2 linked regions of the Sediminicoccus rosea genome follow. The protein of the gene in region 2 interacts with the protein of the main gene of each other region in a pairwise test. Links are inferred from orthologs where the notes say so. Each region holds a gene or a part of one and is shown on either strand. Other genes may lie near its edges. The genes, in order: lpdA and odhB.

Evidence for each region.
Region 1: the proteins of odhB (region 2) and lpdA interact in binary tests that used the Escherichia coli proteins (3 or more experiments, as listed by UniProt). The link is inferred for Sediminicoccus rosea from one-to-one orthologs.

The regions. Positions count from the first base shown.
Region 1 is NZ_CP137852.1:4,565,280-4,576,876, forward strand. The notes cover bases 3,024-5,909. They hold lpdA (dihydrolipoyl dehydrogenase), read right to left. Parts: upstream 5,220-5,909; coding sequence 3,828-5,219; downstream 3,024-3,827. Other genes in these bases: R9Z33_RS21990 (Bug family tripartite tricarboxylate transporter substrate binding protein), read left to right, coding at 3,024-3,696; R9Z33_RS22000 (hypothetical protein), read left to right, coding at 5,394-5,732; R9Z33_RS22005 (hypothetical protein), read left to right, coding at 5,791-5,909. Also shown: R9Z33_RS21970 (DUF2125 domain-containing protein), read right to left, coding at 1-41; R9Z33_RS21975 (gamma-glutamylcyclotransferase), read left to right, coding at 90-644; R9Z33_RS21980 (hypothetical protein), read left to right, coding at 683-1,051; mdlC (benzoylformate decarboxylase), read left to right, coding at 1,111-2,730; more of R9Z33_RS21990, read left to right, coding at 2,731-3,023; more of R9Z33_RS22005, read left to right, coding at 5,910-6,120; R9Z33_RS22010 (hypothetical protein), read left to right, coding at 6,175-6,534; R9Z33_RS22015 (Bug family tripartite tricarboxylate transporter substrate binding protein), read left to right, coding at 6,676-7,653; R9Z33_RS22020 (tripartite tricarboxylate transporter substrate binding protein), read left to right, coding at 7,687-8,655; R9Z33_RS22025 (D-aminopeptidase), read left to right, coding at 8,684-10,231; argF (ornithine carbamoyltransferase), read right to left, coding at 10,238-11,188; R9Z33_RS22035 (aspartate aminotransferase family protein), read right to left, coding at 11,185-11,597. UniProt on the Escherichia coli protein: Lipoamide dehydrogenase is a component of the glycine cleavage system as well as of the alpha-ketoacid dehydrogenase complexes.
Region 2 is NZ_CP137852.1:4,320,936-4,332,453, forward strand. What follows is about bases 6,796-9,602. They hold odhB (2-oxoglutarate dehydrogenase complex dihydrolipoyllysine-residue succinyltransferase), read right to left. Parts: upstream 8,912-9,602; coding sequence 7,679-8,911; downstream 6,796-7,678. Other genes in these bases: R9Z33_RS20830 (hypothetical protein), read left to right, coding at 6,796-6,904; R9Z33_RS20835 (DUF1489 family protein), read left to right, coding at 6,950-7,372; R9Z33_RS20840 (hypothetical protein), read right to left, coding at 7,448-7,675; R9Z33_RS20850 (2-oxoglutarate dehydrogenase E1 component), read right to left, coding at 8,983-9,602. Outside these bases: R9Z33_RS20815 (efflux RND transporter permease subunit), read right to left, coding at 1-3,120; R9Z33_RS20820 (efflux RND transporter periplasmic adaptor subunit), read right to left, coding at 3,117-4,343; R9Z33_RS20825 (efflux transporter outer membrane subunit), read right to left, coding at 4,356-5,927; more of R9Z33_RS20830, read left to right, coding at 6,239-6,795; more of R9Z33_RS20850, read right to left, coding at 9,603-11,518. UniProt on the Escherichia coli protein: E2 component of the 2-oxoglutarate dehydrogenase (OGDH) complex which catalyzes the second step in the conversion of 2-oxoglutarate to succinyl-CoA and CO(2).

The sequences.
Region 1 (11,597 bases), 240 kb from region 2 along the record:
ATCAGGGCGAGGAGGAGGAACGCCCACCATTTTCTTGCCATGCCGGCAGGGTTAAACATCCCGACCGGTTTCGCAAAGGTTCAAGCGGAGTGCAGGATCTTCCCCTGGATGCCGACGGGCATCTTTACGTCTTCGCCTATGGCTCGCTCATCTGGCGGCCGGGCTTCCCGCATCTGGGGCATGAGCCGGCGCTGCTGCGCGGCTATCACCGGCGCTTCTGCCTCTGGTCCCGGCATTATCGCGGCACGCCCGAGATGCCCGGCCTGGTGCTCGGGCTGGATCGCGGCGGCGCCTGCCGCGGGGTCGCCTTCCGCGTGGCCCGCGCCGAGGCGCCCGCCGTGCTGGACTACCTGGAATCGCGCGAAAATCCGAATGGCGAGAACGTCTATCACCGCCGCCTGCTGAAGCTGCGCCTCGCCTCCGGCCGCGCGGTGCAGGGCATCGCCTATGTCGCGGACCGCGCCCACCCGGCCTATTGCCGCCCCTGCGAGCAGAGCACGGCGGCCACCATCGCGCGCGGCGCGGGCAAGACCGGCACGAACCGGGAATATCTGGAAAACACGGCCCGGCAGCTCTCCGCCATGGGCCTCGCCGATCCGCGGCTGGAGCGGCTGGTGCGCCTGGTGATGGCAAGGTCTGATTAACCTTTCCGCCTGATCCTCCACCGACAGGAGGATCCACCATGGCGGCCGACATGCAGGATGAGATCCGCGAGGCCCGGATGCGCTGCGCGCGGCACCTCGCTGATCTTCACCGGCTGCACCTGGCCATCCTCGCCGAGGGGCGTGGCCTGAAGCGCTTCACCGCGGCCGGCAAGCCCAGCGCCGAGATCGAGGTCACCGCCGAATTGCTGGAGCAGTATCTGTCGGCCACCGATGCCTTCCTGGAAAACATGCGCGGCCGGATGGAGGCCCGCCTCGCCCTGCTTCGCCGGGGCGAGCCGCAAGTGAATGGCCGGCCCGAGGATGCACCGGGCCATGGCGGCTTCTGGCTCAGCTTCTCCCGGCTTTGCGCGGTGCTGCGGCGCGTCGCGCGCCGGGCGGAGACGTAGCGCTTGCGGCTGAGGCCCAGGAGGCCGTAACCCTGGCGCAAAGCCCAGGGGGAAGCAGAATGCCGCATGGCCCGATGGAGACCGGCGTCGTTACCGTGCGCGAGGCGACTTTCGCGCTGATGCGCGAACTCGGCATGACCACGGTCTTCGGCAATCCGGGCTCGACCGAGTTGCCCTTCCTCGACCGCTGGCCGGACGACTTCACCTATGTGCTGGGGCTGCAGGAATCCGTGGTGGTCGGCATGGCGGATGGCTATGCGCGCGCCACCGGCCGTGCCGCCTTCTGCAACCTGCATTCGGCGGTGGGCGTGGGGCATGCGGCGGGCAACATCTTCACCGCCTTCCGCAACCAGGCGCCGCTGGTCATCACGGTCGGCCAGCAGGCGCGCTCGCTCCTGCCCGGCAACCCCTTCCTGGGAGCGACCGAGGCGGCGAACTTCCCGCGCCCTTATGTGAAATGGAGCATCGAACCGGCGCGGGCCGAGGATGTGCCGGCCGCCATCGCCCATGCCCACCGCATCGCCATGCAGCGCCCCTGGGGGCCAACGCTGGTGAGCATCCCGATGGATGACTGGGGCGTGCTGACGCGCCCCGTACCGGCGCGCTTGGTCAGCGTGGATGTGGCACCGGACCCCGCCTTGCTCGACCGCCTGGCGGCGGCGCTGGCAAAGGCCGAGCGGCCGGTCTTCGTCGTCGGGCCCGAGGTGGACCAGGAAGGCGCCGGCCCCGCCCTGCTGGCGCTGGCCGAGCACGCGCGCGCGCCGATCCTGACGAGCCCCTTCGCCAGCCGCGTCGCCTGCCTGGAGGATCATCCGCTCTTCCAGGGCTTCCTGGCCGCCGCGCCCAATGCGGTGGCAGCGGGGCTCGCCGGGCATGATCTCATCCTCGTGATCGGCGCGCCCGCCTTCACCTTCCATGTCGCGGGCGAATGCGCGGTGTTCCATGATGGCACGCCGATCTTCCAGCTCACCTCGGATGGCGAGGCGGCGGCGGCCGCCGCCTCCGGCACCGCCATCCTGGGCAGCATGCGCCTCGCGCTGCCAGCGCTGCGGGAGCGCCTGCCGGAGACGCGGCGCGCGGCGCCCGCCCCGCGCGTACCGGCGCCCCCACCTGCGGCCGCCCTGCCCCTGCCGGCGGAATACCTCTTCGCCGCGCTGCGCGCCGCCATGCCGCAGGAGGCGATCCTGGTGGAGGAAGCGCCCTCGCACCGGCCCGCGCTGCAGAGGCACCTGCCCGTCACGCGCTGGGGCGGCTTCTACACCATGGCCTCGGGCGGCCTGGGGTATTCGCTCCCCGCCGCGGTCGGCGTCGCCATGGCGAACCCGGGCACGCGCGTGGTCGCGGTCATCGGTGACGGCTCGATGATGTATTCCATCCAGGCGATCTGGAACGCGGTGCAGGCACGGCTGCCGCTGACCATCATCGTCGTGAACAATGCGGGCTATGGCGCGATGCGCAGCTTCTCCCGCGTGCTGGGGGTGGAGGGCGCGCCGGGGATCGAGCTGCCGGGCCTCGATTTCGTGAGCCTCGCCGCAGGCCAGGGCTGCCCGGCCCAGCGCGTCGAGACGGCCGAGGCGCTGCATGCGGGCCTCAACGCCGCCTTCGCGGCCGAGGGACCGATGCTGCTCGACGTCGTCGTGGATCACGCCATCCCCCACCTCTACCACAAGGCCAAGTAGATGATGGATCGCCGCTCGCTCCTCGCCTTTCCCGCGCTGCTGCCGGTGGCGGCATCGGCCCAGGGCGCCTGGCCCAGCCGGGCGATGCGCATCATCGTGCCCTTCCCGCCCGGTGGCCTCGCGGACCTGCTGGCTCGGCCGCTGGCGGCGCGGCTGCAAACCGCCCTGGGCCAGCCGGTGGTGGTGGAGAACCGGCCGGGCGCGGGCGGCAATATCGGCGCGGACCTCGTCGCGAAGGCGGCACCGGATGGCTACACATGGCTGCTCGGTTCGATCGGGCCGCTGGCGGCCAACCAGTTCCTCTTCGCCGCCATGCCCTATGAGACGCGCAGCGCCTTCGCGCCCACGGTGCTGCTGGTGAACACGCCCAAGGTGATCGTCGTCGCGCGCAACCGGCCCTGGCAGAATCTGGCGCAGATGCTGGAGGCGGCGCGGGCGCGGCCGGATGCGGTCCGCGCGGGCTCGGCCGGCAATGGCTCCTCGCTGCACATCGCGCTGGAATTGCTGAAGCAGCAGGGCGGCGCGCAGATCCTGCACATCCCCTATCGCGGCGCGGCGCCGGCGGTGACGGACCTCGTCTCCGGCCAGATCGACCTGATGGTGGACAACCTGCCCAACATCCTGCCGCAGATCCGCGAGGGAACGGTCCGCGCGCTGGCGGTCGCCACGCCGCAGCGCCTGCCGCAACTGCCCGACGTGCCGACCACGGCCGAGGCCGGGCTGCCCGGTTTTGTCTTCGGCACCTGGTTCGGACTGGCCGCCCCCGCCCGCACAGCGCCCGAGATCGTGGCCCGCATGGCGGCGGCGGTGGATGCCGCGCTGCGCGAGCCCGAGATCGGCGGCCGCCTGGCCGAACAGGGCGCGGTGCTGGGCGGTGGCACGCCCGAGGCCTTCGCGAGCTTCATCGCAGCCCAGACCACGGCGCTGGAGGCCGTCATCCGAAGCGCGAACATACGGGCGGAGTAAGCCGGCAGTCAGCGCCGAACCGGCAAGCCTGCGCCCGCCCACGCAGAATCCGGCCGCAACTGCGGCCGGCGGATCGCTTCAGCGATCCGAAGCCAAGCGCGCGGACGCGCGCGCCCGGCATCTGAGGGCATTCAGATATGCAAAGCCCGTCCGTCCACGGCCAGCGCGGCTTCCTTGACCGCCTCGCTCAGCGTCGGGTGGGCGTGGCAGGTGCGGGCCACATCCTCCGCGCTCGCGCCGAACTCGATCGCCATGGCGATCTCGGCGATCAGCGTGCCGGCATCCGGGCCCATGATGTGCGCGCCCAGCACCGCGTCGGTCTTGGCATCGGCCAGGATCTTCACGAAGCCGTCCATGTCCCCCATCGCGCGCGCGCGGCCATTGGCGGTGAAGGGGAACTTGCCGACCTTGTAGGCCTGCCCGCGCGCCTTCAGCTGCTCCTCCGTCTCACCGACGGAAGCGAGCTCGGGCCACGTGTAAACCACGCTCGGGATGGCGTTGTAGTTGATGTGCGGCTTCTGCCCGGCCAGCAGCTCGGCCAGCGCCACGCCCTCATCCTCGGCCTTGTGCGCCAGCATCGCGCCGGCGATGGCATCCCCGATGGCGTAGATGCCGGGCACGTTGGTCGCGTAATGCGCGTCGGTCTTCACGCGGCCGCGCTCATCGAGTGCGACGCCGACCTCGGCGAGGCCCAGGCCCTCCACATGCGGCCGGCGGCCGATGGCCAGCAGGACGACATCGGCGCGGATCTTCTCCGCCTCGCCGCCCGCGGCCGGCTCGATGGTGACGTCCACGCCCGTCGCATCCGCCACGGCGGCGGTCACCTTGCTCTTGAGCTTGAACTTGAAGCCCTGCTTGGTCAGCACGCGCTCGAAGGCCTTGGAGAGCTCGTTGTCCATCCCCGGCGTGATCCGGTCGAGATATTCGACGACCGTCACCTTGGCGCCCAGGCGGCCCCAGACGCTGCCGAGCTCAAGCCCGATGACCCCGCCGCCGATCACCACCAGGTGCTCGGGCACCTGCGTCAGCTCCAGCGCGCCGGTGGAGGTGACGATGCGCGTCTCATCCACCTCGATGCCCTTGAGCGGGATGCTCTCGCTGCCCGTCGCGATGACGATGTTCTTCGTGCTGTAGCTCTGGCCCGCGACCTCGACCGTGGTCGGGTTCACGATGCGCCCGGCGCCCTTCAGCCAGGTCACCTTGTTCTTCTTGAACAGGAATTCCACGCCCTTGGTGTTGGCGCCCACCACCTCGGCCTTGCGGGCCTGCATGCGCGCGAGGTCGAAGGAGACGCCGGTCACGTTGATGCCATGATCCGCCAGCTTGTGCTTCGTCTCCTCGAAATGCTCGGAAGATTGCAGCAGCGCCTTGGAGGGGATGCAGCCGACATTGAGGCAGGTGCCGCCCAGCGTCGCGCGCTTCTCCACGCAGGCGACCTTGAGGCCGAGCTGGGCCGCGCGGATGGCGCAGACATAGCCGCCGGGGCCGGCGCCGATGACGATGACGTCGAAGCTGTCAGACATGGGTGATCCTCAACCGTATTTGGCCGCAAACTGGCGCGGGCGGGGGCGCGGCGCAAGGTGCGGGCGATCGGCGCCATGCGCAGTGCCGATTGCCGCGGGGCCGATTGGCGCGGGGCCGATTGGCACCGGGCGCGGGGCCGGGGCAAGCTCATGCCATCCGGAAGGGAGTGGACGATGCGCAGGATCATCATCGCGGCCGGCCTGCTGGCCCTGCCCCTGGCCGGAGCAAAGGCCCAGGCGATCCCGCCCAATTGCAGCGGCGTGCTGGAGGCGGTGGGCTGGCAGAGCCAGTCGGAGCGCGGCTACTGGGCCAGTTCGGTGGATTTGCGGAACATCTCGGGGCGCCCGGTCCAGGTGACGGTGCAGTACAATGGCCTGGGCGCGATGAACCGTGGCGCCTTCCGCATGGAGCCGGGCGGCTGGAACCGACACTGGCTGGCCCGGACGGACCGCCCGCTCTCCACCGCCGCGCTCCAGGCCAACACCACGCTGATCTGCGCCGCGCCGGGCTGAGCCTCGCCATCCGGCCGCCGGCGTGGCACTGCTCGCCGGGCAAAGGGAAGGATGCGGCATGCGCGGAGCGGGATGGATGGGCATGGCGGCATTGCTGCTGGGCACGCTGCCCGCCGCCGCCCAGGATTGCGCGGGCCAGGTGATCATCCTGGGCGCCGGCAGCCAGGCGGAGGGGGCCGGCTTCGCCTATTGGGCGACGCTGTCCAACCCCGGCATGCGCGCCGTCCAGGTCGAGCCGCGCTGGGGCGAGGGCAGCCTCCCGGCCCTGCGGATCGAGGCGGGACGCATGCAGCGCATCCGCCTCGGCGCCGGTGAGGCGCGGCTCGCGGCCGAGGCGATCGAGGCGGCGACGCGGCTGCGCTGCCAGCCAATCCCCCGCCAGCCCTGATGGACCCGGCGTAGCAGTGCGTTGCATGCTGCACGCCCCCGTCATGAGGTCCGCATGATCCGCATCTTCCTCCTCGCCCTGCCCCTGCTGCTGACCACCGCCCCCGCCGCGCAGGCGCAGCTTCCGGGCATCGAGCGCGACTGCGCGTCGCTGGGCCTGGCGCCACCACGCTTCGCCAGCCTCGCGCTGGGCGATGGCAGCTACATCTACCGGATGGAACTCGCCGATCGCGGACGGACGGGCCTCCGCTACAGCTACAGCTTCACCCTGCCCGGCAGCACCCGCCCGGCCGAAGCGCTGAACGGCTACCTGCCCCCGGGCGGCCAGATCGAGCATGCGCTGGGCACCAGTGACCGGAACCTGGACGCCAGGGCGCTCCAGAACGCGACGACGCTGCGCTGCTTCGCGCCCTAGGGCCGGATCGCCGCGGGGGCGGAAGCCTCCCCGGATGGGCGCCTCGCCGCGCGACGAAGGGACTTGGCAAGCGCCCCGGTTCCATGCCCCAATCCCGGATGACGGCGCCGTAAGATGCGCCGAGGCATTTGGGAGAACGTCATGGCCCACACCCTTTCACGCCGGCATGCCCTCGCCGTGGGCGGCGCCGTGCTCGCCGCGCCCCATGTGGCCAGCGGCCAGGGCCGTTACCCCGAACGCCCGATCCGCCTGATCATCCCCTGGGCGCCGGGCGGCAGCGCCGATGCGCAGCTCCGCAGCCTGGGCGAGCAGGCCGGCCGCCTGCTGGGCCAGCCCGTCGTCGCCGAAAATCGCGGCGGCGCCGGCGGCACGCTGCACGCCGTGCACCTGGCGCGCGAGGCGCGGCCCGATGGCTACACCATCGGCCAGATGCACCTCTCGGTGATCCGCCGGCCCTTTCTGGTGCGCAACCCGCAATGGGACGCGACGACCGACTTCACGAACTTCATCGGGCTGAGCGGCTGGCTCTTCGGCGTCGCCGTCGCAGCCAACAGCCGCTTCCAGACCTGGCAGGACATGATCACCTACGCCCGCGCCAATCCGGGCCGGGTGAGCTTCGCGACCTCCGGCATCGCCACGACGAACCATCTGACGATGGAAGACATCATGGCGCGCGAGCGGATCGAAATGACGCATGTCACCTTCCGCGGCGCCTCCGAGGCGGTGCCCCAGGTGCTGGGCGGGCAGATCGACATGATCGCGGACAGCAGCGTCTGGGCCGGGCCGGTCGAGGCGGGGCAGATGCGCCTGCTCAGTGTCTGGACGGCGGATCGCGTGTCGCGCTTCCCCAATGCGCCCACCCTGCGCGAGCTGGGCTATGACCTGGTCGTCACGTCGAACTACGGCCTGTGCGCCCCGCCGCGCATGGACCCCGGCATCGTCCGCCTGCTGCATGACGCCTTCCACACGGCGCTGATGGGCCCGGAGAACACGCGCGTGCGCAACCAGTTCGACATGCCGCTCGTCTACTACAACACGGCCGACTACCAGGAATTCGTCGTCCAACGCGCCGCCTATGAGCGCGAGATGGTCACAAGGCTCGGCATCCGCATGGAATAGCGCCGGTCCGCGTTCAGGGAGGAAACGAAAAGAATGACGATCCAACGCCGTGCGCTGCTCGGCGCGCTCGCCGCATCGCCCTTGGCCGCCCCCGCGCTGGCCCAGGGGCGCTACCCGAACCGCACCATCCGCTTCCTCATCCCCTGGCCGCCCGGCGGCAGCCTGGACGCGCTGCACCGGCAGATGTTCGAGATCTTCCAGCGCGACACGGGGCAGAGCATCGTCATCGAGAACATGCCCGGCGCGCGCGGCACCCGCGCGGCCTTCTTCCTGACGCAGCAGGCGCGGCCGGATGGCTACACCCTGGCGCATCACCACCTCTCCATCCTGCGCCACCCCTTCCTGACGCGGCAGCCGACCTGGGATCCCATCACGGATTTCAGCTACATCATGCAGGTCACCGGCTTCGTCTTCGGCACGGCGGTCCGCGCCGACCGCGGCTGGAACACGTTTGACGACATGATCGCCGAGGCGCGCCGCCGCCCGGGCCAGCTGACCTATTCCACCTCCGGCATCGCGACGACCAACCACCTGGCGATGGAGGACATCCTGGCCCAGCGCGGCGTGCGGATGGAGCACATCCCCACGCGCGGCGCGCAGGAGGGGGTGACCATGCTGCTCGGCCGGCAGATCGACATCGTGGCCGACGCCCAATCCTGGCGGCCGCAGGTGGAAAGCGGCGAGTTCAAGCTGCTGAGCGTCTGGACGCCGACGCGCCTCGGCTCCGCCCCCAATGCGCCCACGCTGCGCGAACTGGGCCTCGGGACCAGCGTGACTTCGCCCTATGGAATCGTCGGCCCGAAGGGCCTTGATCCGGAGATCGTGGACATCGTCCACCGCAGCCTGAAGAAGGCCTTCGAGGATGACGCCAGCCAGGCGATCATGCGGCGCTGGGAAAACCCCAACGAGTATCTGGGCCCGCAGGCCTATCTGGAATTCGCGCGGGAGCGCGTGGCCTATGAGCGGGATACGGTGCGCCGGCTGAACCTGAGCATCGACTGAGGCGGCCATCGGGGCGAGACTGCGCCCCATGCAAGATCGCCTCGACTCCCTGCTCGAATCCCTGCCGCGGGCCCATCCGGGCCCGGGCGGCGCCATCGCCATCCTCCGCGCGGGGGAGGTGCTCGTGCGCCACGCCTGGGGCTACGCCAATGCCGAGCGGCGCATCCCCTTCACGCCCGCCAGCCTCTTCCGCATGTGCTCCATCACCAAGCAGTTCACCTGCGGGGCGATGCTGGCCTCGGGCGCGGAACCCGCCGCGCTGGACGCCGCGGTGCGGGCGCGGCTGCCCCTGCTGGAGGGGCCAGCCCCCGGCGCGCTCCACCTCGCGCATAACCAGTCGGGCCTGCGCGACTATTGGGCGGTGGCCATGCTGCTCGGCTCGCCCGTGGAAGCGCCGTTCGGCGACGTGGAGGCCGCGCGGCTGATCGCCGCCACGCGCCGCCTGCAGTTCGCGCCGGGCACCCGCTATTCCTACTGCAACCAGAATTTCCGCCTGCTCTCCGACGCGCTCGAGACGGAAACCGGCCGGTCCTTCCCGGAACTTCTCGCCCGCCACCTCTTCCAGCCGGCCGGAATGGCGACGGCCTTCCTCGCCGCCGACACGCGCGCCATGCCGGACGGCACGGAAGGCTACGAGGGCAGCCAAGCCACCGGCTTCCGCGCGGCGGAGAACCGCATCCTCTGGACCGGTGATGCCGGTCTCGGCGCCAGCTTGGACGACATGATCGCCTGGGAACGCCATGTGGATGCGACGCGCGACGACCCGGCAGGGCTTTACAACCGGCTCAGCGCACCCGTGGCCTTCGCCGGTGGCGCGCCCGCCCCCTACGGCTTCGGCCTGGCGCGCGGGCGGGAATTCGGGCGGGACTTCACCGGCCACGGCGGCGCGCTGCGCGGCTGGCGCAGCCACCGCCTGCATGTGGCGGCCGAGCGCCTCTCCATCGTCGTCCTGTTCAACCACATGGGGGATGCGGCCGGCGCCGCGCTGGATGCGCTGGCCGCAGTGCTGGGCGAGACGCGCCCGCAGCCCGACGCCGGCCTGCCCGCCCCGACCTGGCTCGGCAGCTATCGCGAGCCGGAGACGGGGCTTTCGGCGCGCATCGACCTTGCCGCCCCCGGCCAGCTGCGGCTGCGCTTTGGCCATGGGGCGGAAAAGCTCGACCTCCAGCCGGATGGCTCGGCCGGGTCGGCCCGCACCCGGCTGCATGCCGGCCCCGACGGGCTATGGATGGAGCGCCCGCAGGAAAACCACCGCGCGCGGCTGATCCCCTGCGAAGGCACGGCGAGCCGCGACATCGCCGGGCACTACCATTGCGCCGAGCTGGACGCGGAACTGCTGGTGACCTCGGCGGGCGGCGTCGCCTATGGCGGCTTCGCCGGGCCGGTGGGCCAGGGGCGGATGGAGATGCTGGAGCCGATCGGCCCCGATCTCTGGGCGCTGCCCTGCCCGCGCGCGCTGGATCACGCGCCGCCGGGGGACTGGACGCTCGCCTTCCGCCGCGAGGCGGGGCAGGTCAGCGGCGTGCAGATCGGCTGCTGGCTGGCACGCGGGCTGGACTACCAGCGCCGCGCCTGAGGCCGGTCAGTCCAGGCCCATCGCCCAGAGCAGCACGCCCTTCTGGGCGTGTAGCCGGTTCTCCGCCTCGTCGAACACGACGCTCTGCGGGCCGTCCATTACCTCGTCGGTGATTTCCTCGCCGCGATGGGCCGGCAGGCAATGCATGACGATGGCATCGGGCGCCGCCTGCTTCAGCAGCGCGCCGTTGAGCTGATAGGGCGCCAGCAGGTTATGCCGGCTCAGCGTTTCGCCATCCTTCTCGTCGCTCATCGAGACCCAGCAATCGGTCACGACGCAGCGGGCGCCCTGGACCGCGGCGACGGGATCATGCGTCAGCTCGATCTGCGCGCCCTCGCGCCGCGCCCAGGCGATCAGCTCAGCGGGCGGCGCCAGCTCGGGCGGGGTCGCGATGCGCAGCGTGAAGCCGAAGCGCGCCGCGGCCTGGATGAAGCTCTGGGCCACATTGTTGCCATCGCCCGTCCAGGCGACGACCTGGCCGGCGATCGCGCCGCGATGCTCCTCGAAGGTCATCACATCGGCCATGAGCTGGCAGGGATGGCTGATGTTGGTCAGCCCGTTGATCACCGGCACCGTGGCATGCGCCGCGAGTTCGCGGATGTTCGAGACATCCGCGGTCCGCAACATGATGGCGTCCACGTAGCGCGAGAGCACGCGCGCCGTATCCTTCACGCTCTCGCCACGGTTCAGCTGGATCTCGCGCGCCGTGAGCACGAGCGGCGTGCCGCCGAGCTGGCGGATGCCCACCTCGAAGCTGACGCGGGTGCGCGTGGAGGGCAGCTCGAAGATCAGCGCCACCGTCTTGCCGGCCAGCGGCTGGCCCGGCACCTCGCCGCGCTTCGCCTTCTTGCCCAGCTCCAGCATGTGCCGGAGCGTGGGGCCGTCGAGGTCCATCAATTCCAGGAAGTGCCGGGGGCCTTCGCCGCCCCCGGCCGTCGGCTTCAACAAGGCACTCACTTGGCGGGCGCCAGCGCTTCAGCGGGCGTGAGGGCCAGGCAGGCGCGGTCGAGGGCGGCGAGCGCCTCATCCACCTCGGTTTCGGTGATGATCAGGGGCGGCGCCACGCGCAGCACGTTCATCCCGGCCGCGACGGTCAGCAGGCCTTCCTCCACGCATTGCGCCTGCATGGCGCCGTTGCTCACCTCCGGCACCAGGCGCAGGCCGAGCAGCAGCCCGGCGCCCTGCACGCCCAGGATCACGCGCGGATGGCGCTCGGCCAGCGCCAGCATGCCGCGCCAGAGGTGACGCGCCACGCGGTCCACCTGATCCAGGAAACCGGGGGCCAGGACCACGTCCAGCACAGCATTGCCCGCGGCGCAGGCCAGCGGCCCGCCGCCATAGGTGGTCCCGTGGGTGCCGGGTTTGA
Region 2 (11,518 bases):
CGGCGCCTTGCGCTTTCGCTCCTCCCAGCGCTGAAGCACCGTGAAGAAGGCGGGCACGAAGAGCACCGCGAGGCAGGTGTTCGCCAGCATCCCCGACATCACCGCGATGCCGATGGAGTTGCGCGCCGAAGCGCCCGCGCCCGTCGCCATCGCCAGCGGCAGCACACCCAGGATGAAGGCGATGGAGGTCATGATGATCGGCCGGAAGCGGCGCCGCGCGGCTTCGATCGCCGCCTGCTCGATCTCCATCCCCTCCGCCCGCAGCTCGCGCGCGACCTCGACGATGAGGATGGCGTTCTTGGAGCCGAGCGCCACCAGCAGCACGAGCCCGATCTGCGTGTAGAGGTTGTTGGCGATGCCAAGCCCGATCAGCGCGGCCGCCGTGCCCAGAAGTGCCAGCGGCACGGCCAGGATGACGCCCACGGGCGCCAGCCAGCTCTCATACTGGCCAGCCAGCACCATGTAGACCAGCAGCAGCGCCAGCGCGAAGACCAGGTACATCTGGCTGCCGACCTGCGCCTCCTGGTAGGAGAGCGCGGTCCAGTCGAAGCCCGTCCCCGGCGGCAGCACATGCCCGCCGATCTGCTCCATCAGCCCCATCACCTCGCCCGAGCTGAAGCCCTGCGCCGGGATGCCGCTGATCATGGCCGCCGGATAGAGATTGTAGAGGTTGATCAGCGAGGGGCCGAGCTCCATCCGCCAGGAGGCGAGCGCACCGACCGGCACCATCTGGCCCTGGCGGTTGCGGACATGCAGCTGGCCGATGTCGTCCGGGTTTACGCGCGCATCGCCATCCGCCTGGACATAGACCTGGAAGGTGCGGCCGAAGCGGTTGAACTGGTTGACGTAGGTGGAGCCCAGATAGCTCTGCACGGTCGAGAACACGTCGGCCACGCCCACCTGCAGCGCCTCCGCCTGCACGCGGTCCACCTCCACGCGCAGCTGCGGCACCTCGGCGCGGAAGGTGGTGAAGGCGCGGTTGATGGCCGATTGCGAGGTGGCGTTCTCGACGATCGTGTCGGTCAGCCGCTGCAGCTTGGTCCAGTCGAAGACGCCGTCCCGCAGCTCGACCATCATCGAGAAGCCGGAGGCATTGCCGATGCCCTGGATGGGCGGCGGCGGCAGCACGCTGATCGCCGCATCCTGGTAGGTGCTGAAGCGCCGCAACATCGTGGCGTAGAGGCCGCGCAGATCCCGGCCACTTCTGGGCGGCCGCAGCGACCAGTCGTCCAGGATCGCGTAGATCACGCCCGCATTCACCAGGGTGGCGTTGTTGTCCAGAACGGAGACGCCGGTGATGACGATGGTCTGCGCGACGCCGGGGATGGCGCGCACCTCGGCCTCCACATCGCTCAGCACCCGGTGCGACCGCTCAAGCGAGGCGCCGTCGGGCAGCTGCACGCTGAGCAGCAGGTAGCCCTGGTCCTCGGTCGGGATGAAGGCCGTGGGAATCCGCGTGAGACCCCAGCCGGCGAGGCCGATCATGCCGAGCGCCAGCAGCACGGAGACGCGCGCATGCCGCACGATGACGGCGACGACGCGCGTATACCACGCCTCCACCACGCCGAAGCCGCGGTTGAACACCCGGCAGAAGATGTTGCGTTTCTCCGGCGGCGTGGCGGGCTTCAGCCACATGGCGCACTGCGTGGGCTTCAGCGTCGCCGCGTTGATCGCGCTGATGAGCGCCGTGGCGGCGATGACGAGGGCGAACTGGCGATACATCTGGCCGGTCAGCCCGGGCAGGAAGGCGGCCGGCAGGAACACCGCCATCAGCACGAGCGTGATGCCGATGATGGGGCCGAACAGCTCGTCCATCGCCTTGCCGGCGGCGACATGCGGCTCCTCGCCCTTGTCGATGTGATGGGCCGCGGATTCCACCACCACGATCGCGTCATCCACCACGATGCCGATGGCCAGCACGATGGCGAAGAGCGTGGAGAGGTTGATGGTGAAGCCGAGGGCCGCCATGGCCGCGAAGGCGCCGATGATCGTGACCGGCACCGTCGTCGCCGGCACCAGCGTGGCACGCCAGTCCTGCAAGAAGACGAGGATGACCGCCAGGACCAGCACGCCCGCGATGAGGAGCGTCACATAGACCTCATGGATCGAGGTCTTGACGAAGATCGTCGTGTCGAAGGGGATGGCCCAGGTCATGCCCTCGGGGAAATCGCGCGAGAGGCGTTCCATCGTCGCCTTCACCTGCGCCGCCACCTCGAGCGCATTGGCGCCGGGGAGCTGGAAGATGCCGAGGCCGGTGGAGGCGCGGCCATTCCAGTTGAAGATCTGGCTGTAGGTCTGCGCCCCCAGCTCGACGCGGCCGACATCGCGCACGCGGATGAAGCGCCCGCCCGGCTCGGCCTTGATGATGATGTCCTCGAACTGCGAGACATCCTCGAGGCGGCCCAGGATGTTCAGCGTGATCTGGAAGGCCTGGCCCGAGGGGGCCGGCTGCATGCCGAGCTGGCCCGCCGCCACCTGCTGGTTCTGCTGCTGCAGTGCCTGGATCACATCGCCCGGAACCAGCCCGCGCGCCTGCATCTGGTCGGGGTCGAGCCAGATTCGCATGGCGTATTGCGCGGCACCGAAGACGCGCACCTGGCCCACGCCGGGCAGGCGCGACAGCTCCTGCATCAGGTTGATCGTCGCGTAGTTTGCCAGGAACAGCCCGTCATGCCGCGGGTTGGTGGAGGCGAGCGTCACGATCTCCAGGATCGAGCTGGCATGGATCTGTGTGGTGACGCCCTGCATCTGCACCGGCGCGGGCAGCTGCGCGAGCGCCGAGGCGACGCGGTTCTGCACCAGCACCTGCGCCATGTTCGGATCGGTGCCGATCTCGAAGGAGACTGTGAGGGTGTAGGAGCCGTCCGCCGCCGACTGCGACTGCATGTAGATCATGCCGGCGACGCCGTTGACCTGCTGCTCGATCGGCAGGGCCACCGTGTCCACGATGGTCTGCGCCGAGGCGCCCGGATAGCTGGTGGTGACCGTCACCGTCGGCGGCACCACATTGGGATACTGCGCGACCGGCAGGTTGAAGACCGAGACGGCACCGATCAGCACGAAGAGCATCGCGATGACGTTGGCGAGGATGGGCCTCGCGATGAAAAAGCGCGAGATCATCGGGCGGGTGCCGCCGCGGGGGCGGGCGCCGGGGCAGACGGCGCCGCGGGCACCGGATTGGCCACCGTGCCGGTGACGGGCTCAGCCGGCGGTGGCGCGATGGTGCCGCGCTGCACCGTGACGCGCGCGCCAGGGATGGCGCGTTGCAGGCCGGAGATCACCACCTGGTCCTCCGGCTTCAGCCCCTCCTCGATCACGCGCAGCGTGCCGATGCGCTGGCCCAGCATCACCGGCCGCTGCTCGATGGTGGAATTGGCCCCCACCACCATGAGGTAGGAGCCGAGCTGGTTGGAGCCCAGCGCCGCCTCGGGCACCATCAGCGCATCCGGCCGCGTGCGGATCGGCACGCGCACCCGCACGAACAGGCCGGGCAGCAGCGTCTGGTCGGCATTGGCGAAGAGGCCGCGCAGCTGCAGCGTGCCCGTGGCCGGGTCGAGCTGCGGCGCGATGTAGTCCAGCCGCCCGCCGATGCGGAACTGGGAATCCCCGGCCAGGGCGATCTGCACCGGCGGCGCGTTGTCGCCCAGCTGGTCCGGCCTGCGGATGCCCCGCCCGTCCAGCTCGCGCCGGATGCGCAGCAGGTCGCGCTCATTGACCGAGAAGTTCACATGGATCGGTGAGAGTTGCACCAGCGTCGCAAGCCGCGTCGGCGTCGAGGCGCCGACCAGGGCGCCCACGTCCACCATATGCGCGCCGGCCACGCCGTCGAAGGGCGCCGTCACATCGGTGTAGCCAAGGTTGATGCGGGCCAGCGCCAGATTGGCCTGCGCCTCGCCGAGCGTCGCCTGCGCCTGGTCGCGCTGGGACTGCCAGCGCTCCAGGTCGGCCTGGGCGGTCGCGTTCTGGCCGATCAGCCGCTGCTGGCGCGCGAGTTCCGAATTGGCACGGTCCAGCAGGGCCTGGTTCTGCTGCACCTGCGCCTCGGCCTGCTGCACCTTGGCGCGATACTGGTCGGGCTCGATCTGGAAGAGGCGCTGGCCGCTGCGCACCACCGCGCCATCCGCGTAGTCGATGGAGCGCAGGAAGCCCGGCACGCGCGCGACGAGGTCGATCACGCTGACCGCCACCGTGCTGCCCGTCGCCTCCAGATATTCCGTCGCCGGCGCCACCGCCGGGGTGGCCGCCGTCACCTGCGGCGGGGGCGGCGGCACGAAGGTGTTGTCCTCCTTGCAGCCGAGCAGCGCGCCCGTGATCAGCAGCAGACTGGCATGACGTCGGATCATCGGATGCTCACGCTAGAAGGTGGGTTGGGGCAGCAGACCCTGGGTCCGCGGCGGGGTCAGGCGGCCATCGTCGTAGTCGAGCAGCGGGCCCCAATCGGTGCGCAGCGCCATCTGCCGGCGCGTCGCCTCGGTGACCAGCGGCCGGCCCTCGCGGATCTCCCAGCCGCCGCCCAGCGCGCGATAGACCGAGATGAGGCCCTGCGGGATGTCGGTCTCGGCGATGGCGAGCTGGTCCTCGTATTCGAGCAGGATGCGCTGGCTGAGCAGCACGGTCGTGTAGTCGGTCTGCCCCTGCTCATACTGCGTGAGCGAGATGGCGGCCGCGCGGCGCGAGGCGGCGACGGCGCGGCGCAGGGCCACGGCGGCCTGCTGCGCGCCGGCGAAGGAGACGAGGCCGTCCTCCACCTCGCGCTGCGCCTGGAGCACGGCCTGCTGGTAGGTGAGCAGCGCCTGCTGGAACACCGCATCCTGCGCGCGCACCTGGTTGGTGATCTGCCCCCAGTTCAGGATGTTCCAGAGCACCGAGGGGCCGGCGGTGAAGCTCGTCGCGTTGCGCCAGGCGCCGCCCGAGGCGAGGCGCAGGCTGCCCGCATCGGTCGCGAGGAAGCCGAAGCTGCCGCTGAGCGAGACGGCGGGGAAGAGGTCGGCCCGCGCCACGCCGATGCGCGCGCTTTGCGCGGCCGCATTGGCGATGGCGAGCCGCAGGTCCGGCCGGCGCCGCAGCAGGTCCGCCGGAACACCGGTGGCCACCATCAGGCCCGGGCGCGGGATGGGGCCCGGCTGGAGCATGGTCCGGATCTCGGCCGGCGTGACGCCGAGCAGCACGGCGAGCGCGTTGCGCGCGCGCTCGATCTGCGCCTCGAGGCCGGGCACCAGCGCCTCGGTCCCGGCCAGCTGGGACTGCGCCTGGTCGGGGTCGCGCTCGCTCGTCGCACCCTCGCGGAAGCGGACGCGGGCGATGCGCAGCGACTGCCGCTGCAGGTTGATGTTGGCCTTGGTGATGGCGAGCCGCGCTTCCAGCCCGCGCAGGTTCACATAGGTCGCCGCCGTGTCGCTCAGCAGGCTGACCATCGCGTTGTCGTAATCGGCGATGGAGGCGACGAGGTCGGAATCGGATGCCTCGATGGCGCGGCGGAAGCGGCCCCAGAAATCAATCTCCCAGGCGGCGGTGATGCCGGCGCGGCCGAGATTGTAGCCCCGCGTGCCGCCAGTGATGGCGCCCGAATTGTTGCTGGTGGCGCGCTCGGTCAGCAGCAGCCCATAGGCCTGCTGCTGCTGCGGGTAATAGGCGCCGACCGTCGCGGCCAGCACGGCGCGGGCCTGCAGCACGCGCACGCCGGCGCGCTGGAGGGTAAGGTTCTGCGCCGCTGCCGTCTCGATCAGGCGGTTCAGCGTCGGGTCGTTCAGGCTGCGCCACCAGGCGGTGTCCGCCGGCGGGCAGGTGGTGGTGGCGGTCGGCACGCAGCGCGTGGCCGGGATGTTCGGGCCGGCGGCCCAGCTGGTGTCAAGCTGCGCGGGCGGGCGGGAGAAATCCGGCCCCACCATGGTGCAGCCGCCGAGCAAAGGAACCGCCAGGGCGAGCATGCCCCAGCGACGCGCGGCGGGGGCGGGTTTCGCGAATCGCGCGGGGCGCCGCGGCAAATTTTCATCAGACGGCACGGGCACCCATCCTCGCTCGAATCATTCACGTCCCGCGCGACGATATGGACCAACCGCCCGGCTGAGAAGGCCTATCATGCGGCAAGTGTCTTCATCGCGCGTTAATCCTGTGTGGCGATGATCGGCGTGTGGAACCGCTCACCGCCATCCCTCCATCACCGGCCGCTTCCCCTGGCCTTGCCCCGGCGGCCCAACCCGCGGCGCGAGCCCGCCAGCCCCTGCCGGGCGGCTTCGCCGTGGCCCTCGCCACCGCACAGGAGGCCACGCCCCGCGTGCGGGGCGTGGCGCTGTCCGGCGTAGGGCCACGCCCCTGGGAGGCCGCGCCCAACCCCGAATTCCGCCAGCGCATCGCCCAGGCCGAACGCAGCGCCGAGCATGCGCGGGATGGCTATGGCGTGCGCAACCCGCGCTCCGGCGCGCTCGGCCGCTACCAGTTCCTGCCCAGCAGCCTGCTCGACCTGGGCTGGAGGAACGCGCAGGGGCAATGGACCGCGCTGGCCGAACGGCACGGCGTGCGCAGCGAGGCCGATTTCCTCGCCAATCCCGCCGCGCAGGAGGCCGCGATGTCCCACTTCCTCCGCCGGGTCGAGGTGCAGCTGGAGCGCAATGGCGTGATGACGCGCCAGGGCGGCAGCGTGCGCGGGCTGAACGGCCAGGAGATCAGCCTGAGCGAGGGCGGCATGGTCGCCGCCGCGCATCGCCGCGGCTCGGGCATGCTGGCGCGCTACCTGGCGCATCGCAGCAACACGCCGGATGCCCCGCTCTCGGCGCGGGAGCGCGCGGCCTTCCAGGCGGTGGAGCGGCGGCTGCAGGATTTCGGCCAGGTGGCCTATGCCAGCCTGCGGCCGCAGCCCAACCGGGCGCTCGCCGCGGCGCCGGCGGCCACCACGCCGCCCTCGTAACATCAGAGCTTGCCCGACTCGCCACCCGGGCCACATGCAGGGGCGATGCTGCATATGCTGAAGCTTTCCGTCGGCCCCAAGGATGTGGCGCAACTGCGCGCCATCCAGAAGCTGCGCGCCGTGGCCGACCCGCCGCTGCGCCATCAGACGCGCATGATGCCCAAGCGCCGCGAGGAGGTCCTCGATGGCGGCAGCATCTACTGGGTGGTTTCGGGCTTCCTGCAGGTGCGGCAGCGCATCCTCGACATCATCGAGGACCAGTGGGATGACGGCACGCCCTGCGCCGGGCTGGTGCTGGATCCGAAGCTGGTGATGGTGGAGGCCCGGGCCACCAAGGCATTCCAGGGCTGGCGCTACCTGTCGCCGGAAGACGCCCCGCCGGATGTTGTCGAGGGGGTCGCTGCTTCCGGCATGGAGGCCCTGCCTCCGGCGCTGAGGGCCGCGCTCCGGGAAGCAAGGCTGATCTAATTCCCGCGGTCCGGGGCCAAGGGTCTTCGCCCCCGGGGCCCCGGCGGGTCCTGGGCGGAGCTCTGGAACTTGCCCCTAGAATTCCCGCCGCGGCGGCCGGCGGTCCCGCGGCGGCGGCGCCGGCTGCGCCAGATCCGCCTCGAGTTCCTTGATCTTCGCCTTCACGGAGTCGCGCAGCGCGGGGGTGGCATGCGCCTTCATCCCCGCCAGCACTTCCTTCAGGTCGCGCAGCTGCTTTTCCTTCTCCGGCCGGGTGCGAGAGATGGGCCGGTTGTCGCTGAGCTGGCCTTCGCGCGAACGCATGCCTCAGACCCCCAGCATCAGGCGGCGCGGATCCTCGATCGCTTCCTTCACGCGGACGAGGAAGGAGACGGCCTCCTTCCCATCCACGATCCGGTGATCGTAGGACATGGCGAGATACATCATCGGGCGGATCTCGATGGACTTGCCCACGGCCATCGGGCGGTCCTGGATCTTGTGCATGCCGAGGATGCCCGACTGCGGCGGATTCAGGATCGGCGTGGACATCAGCGAGCCGTAGATGCCGCCATTGGTGATGGTGAAGCTGCCGCCCGCCATCTCCTCCAGCTTGAGCTGGCCGTCGCGCACGCGCTTGCCGAAATCGGCGATGCGCTTCTCGATCTCGGCAAAGCCCATGGTGTCCGCGTTGCGCAGCACGGGCACGACGAGGCCCGAAGGCCCGCCGACCGCGATGCCCATATGGACGAAGTTGCGGTAGATGACCTCATCGCCCTCGATCTCGGCGTTGACTGCCGGGAATTCCTGCAGCGCCGCGACGCAGGCCTTCACGAAGAAGCTCATGAAGCCGAGCTTCACGCCGTGACGCTTCTCGAAATGGTCCTTGTATTCGGCGCGCAGGCCCATGACCGCGCCCATATCCACCTCGTTGAAGGTGGTGAGCATGGCGGCGGTGTTCTGCGCCTCCTTCAGGCGGCGCGCGATGGTGGCGCGCAGGCGCGTCATCTTCACGCGCTCCTCGCCGGCTTCCAGCGAGCGCGCGGGCTTGGCCGCGACGGGGGCGGAAGCGGCGGCAGGGCGGCTCAGGAAGTCGAGCACATCGCCCTTGGCGATCCGGCCATCCTTGGCGGAACCGGCGCCGATCTGCGCGGGGCTGACGTTGTTCTCGGCCATCAGCTTGGCCGCGGCCGGCAGCGGCGCAGGGGCGGCGGCCGGGGCATGGCCGCCCGGGGCGGCGCCATGCACCTCGGAGGCCGCGACCGAGCCACCCCCGGTGCCGACCGGCTTGGCAGCGGCGGTGGGCGGCGCGGCGGGCTTGCCGGCGCCGGCGGCGATGCTGCCGAGCACGGCGCCCGGCTCGACCTCGGCGCCGGTCTGGGCGGCGATGGCCTCCAGCACGCCGGCGGCGGGCGCGTTCACCTCGACCGTGACCTTGTCGGTTTCGAGTTCGACGAGCGGCTCGTCGGCGGCCACCGCCTCACCGGCCTGCTTGAGCCAACGCGCGACGGTCGCGGTGCTGACGCTTTCACCCAGGGTGGGCACGAGAATGTCGGTTGCCATGGTTTTCCGCTTTTTCCTGGAACTCGTCTTAATCCATCAGGCCCGGGGCGTCAGGCCCCGGGCGTCATCGTTCAGAGACCCAGCGCCTGGCGCACCAGCGCATCCTGCTGGGTCTGGTGCACCTTGGCGAGGCCGGTGGCCGGGCTCGCCGCCTCCTCGCGGCCGATGAAGACCGGGCGGCGGCCGGTGGCGCCGAGGTCGCTCAGCACCTTCTCGATCCGGCGGTCCACGAAATGCCAGGCGCCCATGTTCTCGGGCTCCTCCTGGCACCAGACGATCTCGGCGTTCTTGTAGGGCGCCAGCGCCAGGGCCAGGCTGTTGGCCGGGAAGGGGTAGAGCTGCTCGAGGCGGATCAGCGCCACGTCGTTCACGCCCTTCTCGCGCCGCTCCTGCAGCAGGTCGTAATAGACCTTGCCGGTGCAGAGGACGACGCGCTTCACGCGCTCTTCCGGAGCGATCGCGTCCACCTCGGGGATCACGTAGCGGAAGGCCGAGCCAGGGCCGAATTCGGCCAGGCTGCTGACCGCGAGCTTGTGGCGCAGCAGCGATTTCGGCGTCATCACCACCAGCGGCTTGCGGTAGTTCGCCTTGAGCTGGCGGCGCAGCGCGTGGAAGTAGTTGGCGGGCGTGGTGAAGTTGCAGATGCGCATGTTGCGCTCGGCGCAGAGCTGCAGGTAGCGCTCGGGCCGCGCGGAGGAATGCTCGGGCCCCTGCCCCTCATGCCCGTGCGGCAGCAGCATGACGAGGCCCGACATGCGCAGCCACTTCGTCTCGCCCGAGGCGATGAACTGGTCGATGATGACCTGGGCGCCGTTCGCGAAGTCGCCGAACTGCGCCTCCCACAGCACCAGCGTCTTGGGGTCGGCCAGCGAATAGCCGTAGTCGAAGCCGAGGACGCCGGCCTCGCTGAGCAGGGAGTTGAAGGCCTCGAAGCGGGCCTGACCCTCACGGATGTGGTTCAGCGGCGCGTATTCGCGCTGGTCGGTCTGGTCCACCAGCACGCAATGGCGGTGGCTGAAGGTGCCACGCTGCACATCCTCGCCCGAGAGGCGGACACGATGGCCTTCCAGCAGGAGGGTGCCGAAGGCCAGCGCCTCGCCGGTCGCCCAGTCCAGGCCTTCGCCGGTCTCGATCGCGGTCTTCTTGGCTTCGAGCTGGCGGACGATCTTGGAATTGGCGTTGAAATCGGCCGGCACGCGGCAGAGCGCGCCGCCCACCTCGCGCAGCGTGTCGAGGCTCACGGCGGTGTCGTGCAGCTGCTCCACCTGGTCGGTGCTGCCCACGGCCTTGAGGCCGGACCAATGCCCCTCCAGCCAGTCCGCCTTGTTGGGCTTGAAGCTGGCGGCGGCCTCGAAGGCTTCCTCCAGCTTGGCATTGAAGGCGTCCTGGATGGCCTGCGCGTCCTCGGCGGTCACCGAACCCTCGGCGGCCAGGCGCTCGGCATAGAGGGTCCGCGTCGTCTTCATCTGGCGGATGCGGCTGTACATGGTGGGCTGCGTGAAGGCGGGCTCGTCGCTCTCGTTATGGCCGTGGCGGCGATAGCAGACGATGTCGAGCACGATGTCCGCCTGGAAGCGCATGCGGAACTCGGCGCAGAGCTGCGCGCACCACACCACCGCCTCGGGGTCGTCGCCATTCACATGCAGGATCGGCGCCTGGATCGCCTTGGCCACGTCGGTGCAGTAGAGGCCGGAATAGGCATGCGCCGGCACGGTGGTGAAGCCGATCTGGTTGTTGGTGACGATGTGGATCGTGCCGCCCGTGCGGTAGCCGATGAGCTGGCTCATCGCCAGCGTCTCATAGACCAGGCCTTGGCCGGCGAAGGCGGCGTCGCCATGCAGCAGGATGCCCATGACGCTGCTGCGCGTCTTCACATCGCCCGCCATGTCCTGCCGCGCGCGCACCTTGCCCGCGACGACGGGGTTCACCGCCTCGAGGTGCGAGGGGTTCGGCTGGAGGGACAGGTGGACCTTGCGGCCCTCGATCTCGACATCGGTCGAGGTGCCGAGGTGGTACTTCACATCGCCCGAGCCCTGCACATCATCGGGCTTGAAGGACGATCCCTTGAACTCCGAGAAGACCTGCATGTAGGGCTTCTTCACGACGTTCACGAGCATGTTCAGCCGCCCGCGATGCGCCATGCCGATGGCGATTTCCTTCACGCCCTCGCGCGCCGCGGTCTCGATCACGGTCTGTACGGCGGGGATGGTGCTCTCGCCGCCCTCCAGGCCGAAACGCTTGGTGCCGACATACTTCTTCGCGCAGAAGGCCTCGAAGCCCTCGGCCTCGGTGAGCTGCAGCAGGATCTGGCGCTTCTGGGCCGGGGTGAAGCCGGTCACCCAAGGCGCGCCCTCGACGCGCTGCTGGATCCAGGACTTCTGGTCCGGATCCTGGATGTGCATGAACTCGACGCCGATCGGACCGCAATAGGTGGCGCGGACGCGCTGCATGATCTCACGCACCGTGGCGGTCTCGAGGCCGAGCACGTTGTCGATGAAGATGCGGCGGTCGAGATCGGCCTCGGAGAAGCCCCAGAAGGCGGCGGAAAGCTCGGGGTGGGCCGGCGGCACCTGCAGGCCCAGCGGGTCCAGCTTCGCTTCCAGATGG